DNA from 2 places in the Thermorudis peleae genome. Region 1 is predicted to be linked to the other one. Evidence: riboswitches for the same ligand, from Rfam matches in the RefSeq annotation. Region 1 holds a riboswitch; the other holds the start of a gene.
What was found. Region 1 has a riboswitch for fluoride ahead of N675_RS13605 (dynamin family protein). Riboswitches for the same ligand answer to the same signal wherever they lie in the genome.

Region 1 (4,375 bases):
CACCGCCACAGTTAACTGGACGGCCGCCGCGCCTCCGCCACCGCCACCCTCACCAGGCTTTGGCCCAGCGCAGCCGGCTGCCCCGAATCCCAGCCCAGCCTGCATCTACTTCCCGCAGACGCGCCATAACCTCTGCTTTGGCTTCCGAGCTTACTGGCAGCAGTTCGGCGGCCTGGCCATCTTCGGCTACCCGATCACCGAGGAGTTCCAGGAGAACGGCCTGACGGTGCAGTACTTTGAGCGGGCCCGCTTCGAGTGGCACCCAGGCCAGTTCCCGCAGCGCTACGACGTGCTGCTCGGCCTGCTCGGTGACGAAGTGACTGCTGGCCGCACGGATCCAGCCTTCCAGCCGGCTCAGCCCAACTCCAGCCCGGCCTGCATCTACTTCCCACAGACGCGCCATAACCTCTGCTCGGGCTTCCGCGCGTATTGGGAGCAGTTCGGCGGCCTGGCAACCTTCGGCTATCCAATCTCCGAGGAATTCCAGGAAGTCAACCCCGATACTGGCAAGGTCTATACCGTGCAGTACTTCGAGCGCGAGCGTTTCGAATGGCACCCCGGCGAATTCCCGCAGCGGTATGACGTGCTGCTCGGACGCCTCGGCGCCCAAGTCCTGCACAACCGCTACGGCACGCCGTATCCATAAGGCGATCCCTGCGGCCCAGCACGTGAGCGGGAAGGGATTTCCCCTTCCCGCTCATCGTTTCTCCGCCACCGTTGCCTGCTGCCCCCCAGAGACCACGCCCTCCAGTGCCGCACGAATCTGCTCCAGCTGAGCCAGCTCCGCCTGCAGCCGCACACGCAACGCCGCAACGGCATCCTCACCGTCCAACATCGCAGCCTGTACGGCCTCAACGCCTTACGTCAACGCCTCAAGAACCGCTGAGACCGCTGACTCAAGCACCGCCCGTCGCTCTTCAAGCTGCTCGGCAATCCACTGCCGCAGCGCATATCGCGCTGAACCGACCATCCGATCAGCATAGTCCTCGAGCCGGCGCTGTGCTCGCCAGAGGATGAGCCAACGTCCAATCCGCCCGGGCAAATGGCTCATCAACCACATCGACAATAATTCGAGCATGACCGGTTCATCAACAACCTGCAGCCGCGCATGTGCAGTCACGGGCACTGGCTCCGGTACCTGCACCTGCAACGCAGGGACAGCAAGCACGTCCTGGGCAAGCGCCTGCAAGGCGTCCAGCGCACGCTGCAGCGCTGCACGATACCGCTCTGTTATCGCTCCAAGCACGTCAAGCAGCGCCGGCTCCTCGCGTTGCATCCACGCCACGGTCGTCGAACGCAGCGTCTCAACAATCCAGTGGCCTCCTGCCCGCACCTGCGCCCTCAGCGAGCGCTCGCTCCCTTCCATGATCAGCGCAGGCAATTGGTTCGCCAGTGCAAGCAGTTCAGCGCGCAAGGTCGGTAACGCTGATCCAAGATGCTGATCCACCAGTCGAGCCTGTGCCACGCGCAACAAGGCATCGCGCTCTTCACGAAGGACGTCGAGTTCTGCTACCCGCTGTCGAAACATATCGAGCCGGCGCGTAAGCTCCTCGCGCGAGGTCGCCAACCCAGCAAGCGTCGCTTGTCGCTGCTGTTCCGCCTCGCTGATGAGCATGTGCAGCTGATTCACCGCAGCCGAAACGAGCAGTGCTTCACGTGCCTGATAGACCTCCTGCACCAAAAACTGCTCGATCGCCTGGATGCCACTCTGCTCGATTCGTGCCGCATCTCCTGCTATCCGTCCTTCTAACGCAAGCAACGCGGAAACGGGAAGAATTGGACACGCTGGCACACGATCTGCCACCACCTTCCGCGTAAACGTTATGACGTCGGCAACATCCGCAGGGCTATAGCGATCAATCTTGTTCAGCACGATCAGCAGGCGGCGAGCGAAGCGTGCGACCTCCTCGAGGAACGCTCGTTCCTCAGCACTCATTGGCGGATCCACCGACAACACAAAGAGTGCCACATCTGCATCGGCCACAAATTCACGCGCAATCGCGGTATTGTGGACATAGGTCGACCCTATCCCCGGCGTATCAACGAGACGAATCCCGTGAGGAAGCCGTGCTGTTGGCACCTGGACCACTGCCGCAGCGACCCGCTTCGCGTTTGCCGGGTTTTCCGTTTCGGTAATGTACTCCCGAAGCTGCGCAATCGGGACCTCCGCTGTGCGCCCATCCTGAAACGTGATGGTCGCCGAGAATGCCGGACCAGCTTCGACATACGTGACGATCGCTGTCAATGGCACCATGCCCATCGGAAGGACTGGATAGCCAACGAGCGCGTTTACCAGCGTCGACTTGCCGCGTTTAAAATGTCCCAGCACTGCCACGTTCAGCGTTGTACGCATCAGACGATCGGCCAGGGCATGAACACGCTGAGCAGCTGCCGTCGTCGTTAGAAGCGGCTCCAGTTGTTGAAGCAGCGAACCAAGCATCGTCAGTGTCGTATCCATGCCAGTCCTCCACTTCACCACAACAAGAAAAGCTCCTGGCCGTACGGCCAGGAGCCATCAGCTGATCCGCAGTTCGGGCGCACCGCGCCACTGGCGGGCTCCATCGCCATGATCATTCGGCATCACAGTATAGCAGCCACCAGCACCGTGCTCTCAGCCACGCAGCCCTCACCTACGGCCTTGCCCTTCCCATGCTACACTTGCTGTCATGAGCAAGATCGATGTGACACAAGCATCACAAACGATGACGACGCCGACACCGCTACGCACCATACGCCCGCGCCGACCACGCCAGCAACGCCCAACCACGCTCCATGACCTCACGCTTGCCGAACTGGAGCAGCGGCTGGTTGCGCAGGGCCACCAACCCTACCGAGCCCGGCAACTCTTCCACTGGGCATACCAACAACTCGCTCTTGACTATCATGCCATGACGGTGCTCCCCAAAGCGCTGCGCCAGCAACTTGCCGAAACCCTGCCGCTCACAACGCTCCAGCTGACGCGCACCGTCACCAGCGACGACGGCGAAACCGAAAAGCTCCTCTTCCGTACCGTCGACGGTGAGCATGTCGAAACCGTCCTCATGTGCTATCCTGACCGAACCACTGTCTGTGTGTCCTGCCAGGTCGGCTGTGCGGTCGGTTGCGCCTTCTGCGCCACCGGCATGACTGGTCTCATCCGCAACCTCAGCGCCGGTGAAATCGTCTCCCAGGTTGTCTATGCCGCCCGGCTTGCCCGCGAGCGCGGCCGTACACTCACTAACATCGTCGTCATGGGAATGGGCGAGCCCTTCCAAAACTACGATGCTACGATGAAGGCGATCGCCATCCTGCATGATCCCGCTGGCTTTGGCCTCGGCGCCCGGCGGATCACCCTGTCAACGTCCGGCCTCGTCCCCTTCATCGACCGTCTCGCTGAGGAGCCCTACCAGGTGAAGCTGGCCATCTCGCTCCACGCGCCGGACGACGCACTCCGCTCACAACTCGTGCCAATCAACCGGCGCTATCCCATCGCCGAACTCCTCGCTGCCTGCCGGCGCTACGTCGCCAAGACTGGACGGCGCATCTCCTTTGAATACGTCCTCATTCGCGACGTCAACGACCAGGATCATCATGCCGAAGCCCTCGCGCGCTTGCTCCATGGCCTGCTTTGCCACGTGAACCTGATTCCACTCAATCCAACGCCTGCCGCCCCGCACCTTGCTCGCCCAACGCCAGACCGCATCGCACGCTTCGCCGCAATCCTGCACCGCCACGGCATCCCCGCCACTGTCCGCTACTCCCGCGGCGTCGACATTGCTGCCGCCTGCGGACAACTCCGCGCCCAAGCCGACGCGGAAGCAGCCATCGCTGCCACATCCTCGACCGATCAGCACGCCTAGCCTCTGCGCAACCCTCTCACGCCGTGCCGTATCCCCAAGACACGGCCGCACCACACCAAGCCCCACCGCCCTCGTGCCCCACTGCCCTCGCGTCCTGCTCTCCCGTAACCCACCGCACTGTTGCCTATCTCACGCGCTGTCCTGCACCCCTTCGCCCTTTTTGCCAAACAATCCACTCCCGCGCCCCTTCCACACCTGGGAGTTGACAACGCAGGGTTACATCGGTATACTGCCAACAAGAGGTGGTTATAACATCCGAACGTCTTGACCAATTGAAGCGAAGGATAGCCCACGTGCAGACGTGGAACGCGCAGCGCCCGTCGCTGCCAAAATACCGGCTGCTACAACAGGCACTCGAAGCGCGCATCGCGCAACTTCATCCCGGCGATCGCTTCCCCTCAGAGCGCGAACTCGAGCAAGAGTACGGCGTCAGCCGCATTACGGTGCGTCAGGCCCTGCAGCAACTCGTCCTCGCCGGCAAACTCGAACGCATCCAGGGCCGCGGCACCTTCGTCGCGCGCCCGAAGGTCGAGCAG
Region 2 (4,375 bases), on a different contig from region 1:
AACAGTGGGATTAATATCAGCAACCTTTCGGATAGTGAGGAAAATCTGGTAACGCTCAGCTTTTACGACACCCAAGGTACACTGCTTGGCAAAGTTGAACGTACGCTGCCTCCCAGCGGCATGACCTTTGTCTACCGCCCATCATTCGATGGCGCCGGCATCGAAGGGCTCTCACAGGCCACCGTTGTTGGCACCGAGCCAATTGCGGTTGCCGTCGATGCCGTCAAGTATCAAGGCAACAAGCTCGACGGCCAGGGCCAAGCGCTCAGTTATCTTGCGCCGAGTGGCGCAGCCGAGGGAGAGTTCCTTACTCTGCCACTCGTCCAAAAAGGCGATGGTAGCCAGCGAGCTGATACGAGTGGCATCAATCTCTTCAATACAAGCGCAACGACTCCCGCTGAGGTCGTCGTGCGCTTCTTTGATCACATGGGGCATGAGGTACCGAGTAGCACTCAGTCGCTGACGCTCGCCCCCCACAGTGGTCAAACGCTCTACACACCACGCCTCAGCGCACTAACACCTGGATTTCACGGCAGTGCGGTCGTTGCCGTACGGACAGGCGGACCAGTAAGCGCTATCTCGAATAACGTCAACTACGCTGTCGCTGTCGACGGCTCGACTACGTTTAGCCTCGTGACCACACCACCTGGGCTACCCATGCCCCAGCCAACAGGCGAGTATGCTATTACCTTAACGGCGTCGGCCGACATCAGTCAAATCAACGTTCCAATCCAATTGACCGCAAAAACTACAGGCAGTGTGATTCCGATTACCCTCTTTTCGCTATCCGACCACAGCATCCTATGGTTCAACGTAAGCAACGAAGCAGGCCAAGTCGCATATTCCCATGTCCATACTGATCCTCAGCGAACTGACCAGGTGCTTGCCTGTATCGACCTTGACCTGAGCCTTTCATGCGATCAAGGCGAGCCACGCGCAGCCGTGACGCTCCAGTGGGTGAACTACCAACTCGCATTCCCTGCTGACGGCTCCAATCCCCCGTATGGCGACTCAGAAACGGTCCAGCTAACGGTTCTTGTTACGGACATCGGCATGCAATCACACAGCGTTGCAGGAGCGCGCGTCCTCTTCAGCATTCTGGAAGAGGGAAATGATAATCCGGCACCTGCCGTCATTGGTTCAGCAACACCACTAACCGATGCTAACGGGAAAGCCTCTGTCACCATCCTGCGCAACGGTAGTGAAGCTGGTACAACGACGATCGTTCGGGCCTGCGTTGACGTTAACCGAAACGGCCAGTGCGATAGTACGAGTGAGACGGCAGGAGAGCCACATGATGACTGGATTATCACGTGGAGTTCCTAATTTGCGCGCCGGTGCTCACTGTTACGCCAGGCAGCTGGCCGTCCAGGATCAAAGGCGGACAGTTCGGCTAGTGTCTCGGTACCAGTAAGCGCTGCGACAAGGAGTTCGGCTGTGCCAGGGGCGAGCATGACTCCCAGGTGTTCGTGTCCACTTGCGACCCAGACATTTGCCCAGCCGGGCAGGCGGCCGATAACGGGAAGTCCATCGGGAGGCGCCCCTGGCCGCAGTCCAACAGTCGTGCCAGCAAAGATTGCAGGACGCAACCCGGGCGCGAGCTGATTCAGGATGGACAAGCACGTGACAAGGCCATCAACTGTTGGCTGCTGTTCCCAGCGCCCTCGTTCCTTCGTTGGACCTGCCCAAATATCGCCATCAGTGCGTGGAACAACATAGCCACCAGCCGGACCGGCAAGGATTGTTCTGAGCACCCCCGGCACTGTACGAAGGAGCACCATCTGGCCACGCACCGGCTCGATAGCGACGGAGGAGCCAAGCAATCGCACGAGAGCCGTTGTCTCAACGCCGGCTGCGAGTACGAGCTGGTCAACCGGCAATACTGCTGCGCCAGTCTGCAGCGCAATCACGCGGTCGCCGACTGTTTGGAAGCCGAGTACTGGGGTCTGTTGCAACACGGTTACGCCGCGCCGGCACGCTGCGTCCAACAGTGAGCGCACAAAACGAGGCACCACCATACTGGCAGCGTCAGCGAGATACAGCCCACCAACGACCTGTTCAGCCACCACTGGTGCATCAGCTCGCACTGCTGCAGCGTCGAGCCAGGTGACATCAAAACCGAGCGACTCAAGCCATTGGCCATGATCCCGCAGCGCTTGAGCTTGCTCAGCTGTGAACGCTAACCGTAGCTCGCCCCAGGTGTGATAGCTTGGATCGATTGGCGTTTCATCCTGCAGCGTCGCAATCAACCAGGGATAAGCCCGCAGGCTTTTGAGAAGCAAGGCACGAAGGGCTTCGGGTTGTTCTCGTTCAAGATGGGGCCCAACAATTCCCGCGGATGCTTCGGCAGTCCCAGCGCCAGGTATCCCACGCTCGAGGACGCAACACGAGACTCCTTGGCGCGCCAGTAAGTAGGCAAGTGTTGCCCCAATAATGCCACCGCCGACAATGGCGATGTCAACCCCATGCATTTGCTTTTGCACGATTGCCCTACTCTCCCCTCGGCATTGAGCACGGCGCCGTCAGCACGCGTGCTTTGTGGTATACTACGCTACGCAGGTGATGAGGCTCACCAGGCGGCACAAGACCGCCGAACCGCCGAGCGGCTGATGGCCTCTACGCAGTTCCGGATTATTCCGGTAGCGTGGAGGTTTTCTTATGGTGCATGAAACACCGGCCATGCGAACAGGAGGAACAGCCGAGCAGCGTGGCGGATGGCTTGCACGCATTTCCCGCCTGTTTCGCACTCGTCCAACTATCCAGCCAGACCGCGTGCTCATTGCAATGCTCACGGAAGCGATCGCCTTACCTGGTTGCCCAGTCTGTCGGCTCCTTGCAGAGCGCGAATTGCGCGGGCTGGAATCAATCCTGTGGGAACAGGTCACCGATCCAGATACTCATCGCGCACTACTGGCCGCGCGCGGTTTTTGCTTCATTCATAGTTGGGCACTCATACCAGCTGGTGATCATGTATTCAGTCACCATGGTGTGGCAATCCTTCTGCAGCGCATTCTCGTCGATCTACTCCAAACAGTAAAGATCGGTGGCGTTACAGCTGCTCGGCGCTGGCTCACCCCTCGTACTCCCTGCCCGGCTTGCATCTGGGAAGCCCAACGAGAATCGACGCTGCTTACCGCGCTGGCGTGGATCGCCATGCACGAGCCAGAACTCGTCGTCAGTGAGCCAGCGCTACTCTGCCAGCCACATGCCCACCTTCTTGCCATCACCCTTGAGCGAATCGCCCCAGCTCAAGCAGCGCGCTGGCGTTCGCTGCTTGACATCCTCGCCACACGATATGCGCACCACCATCGCAGCCTCGATAGTGAGCAACAGCTTGCACTGCGTGTTGGCCGACGACCACCATATCTTCCACGCCAAGCTGAATATTGCCCATGGTGCCAAGCTGAGCGGGAATATCTCAGTAAGGGAACGGCCTGGCTGTGCGACCGCGCTCGGGCATGGACCACCTATCTCGATGCTCCCCAGCTGGTTGCCCAGTTGCTGCTTGAGGAAGACCAAGCTTGGCCGGAAGCAGTTGCTCTGCCGATGGAGACGAGCAATCACTCAGCGGAACCGCGCTGCCTTGGCCACCTTCGCCAAGCACTCACACAGCCAGACGCTGACCACGTTCTTGATGAGACGGTGGCCGCCTTCGAAGAGCTTGCTGAGCGTGCTCAACGATTTATTGCCAGTTCTGATTACCGTTTTCGCGGGCATCTGACTGACGAAGAGCGGCGAAGTTGGCGAGACCTTATCGCAGTCTTTGGTGGAGAAACGCCCGGTGTCTCGCTTCACGACGCACGGGTCTCGTGAAACACGAGGATAAGTCATGACGATGCATGGTAGCACTATCGCAGCGGACTCCTTTACCGCTAAACTGATTGCAGGGCTGCGGCATCCTCGACCAGACATTGCTGAACACTGTGCCTGGATACTTGGCGAACAAAAGGAGCAGTACGCCGTACCCGCACTCTGCCAAACAATCCAGGAACGTCTGTGGGACGTCGATGTTGCAGCCGCCGCTGTTGCAGCACTCGGAAAGATCGGCGATCCGCAAGCTCTCCCGGCACTTCAATTTGCACTCCAGCATGGAGCAGCACGTGTCCGCGTCGAGGTTGTTGCAGCACTGCGGCAACTCCATACACCGCAAGCCGATGCGGTATTGCGCGACATCGCGGAACATGATCCGTTAGCTAGTATTCGTGACCAAGCACTCCGCGCGCTCCAGAAGGGAAGGTAAACGTTCATGGGACAAATGACGCCGATGCCCCGGCTTGATGCGACAGCCGCAGAACGTATCCAAGCACTTGCACAGCGCATTTGCGATACCGTTGAGCGAGTTATCGTGGGGAAACGGGCAGTTATCGAGCAAGTC

Region 2: another riboswitch for fluoride. It lies ahead of N675_RS12040 (hypothetical protein); the one in region 1 lies ahead of N675_RS13605 (dynamin family protein).

The regions. Positions count from the first base shown of each region.
Region 1 covers NZ_JQMP01000003.1:476,501-480,875, reverse strand. Annotated here, with positions in the region: gene N675_RS14275 (right-handed parallel beta-helix repeat-containing protein) at 1-646, shown strand, start outside; gene N675_RS13605 (dynamin family protein) at 860-2,458, opposite strand; fluoride riboswitch at 2,500-2,575, opposite strand; gene rlmN (dual-specificity RNA methyltransferase RlmN) at 2,703-3,839, shown strand; gene N675_RS05155 (GntR family transcriptional regulator) at 4,133-4,375, shown strand, end outside.
Region 2 covers NZ_JQMP01000004.1:460,139-464,513, forward strand. Annotated here, with positions in the region: gene N675_RS12030 (Ig-like domain-containing protein) at 1-1,326, shown strand, start outside; gene N675_RS12035 (NAD(P)/FAD-dependent oxidoreductase) at 1,323-2,483, opposite strand; fluoride riboswitch at 2,550-2,626, shown strand; gene N675_RS12040 (hypothetical protein) at 2,659-3,813, shown strand; gene N675_RS12045 (HEAT repeat domain-containing protein) at 3,830-4,240, shown strand; gene N675_RS12050 (AAA family ATPase) at 4,247-4,375, shown strand, end outside.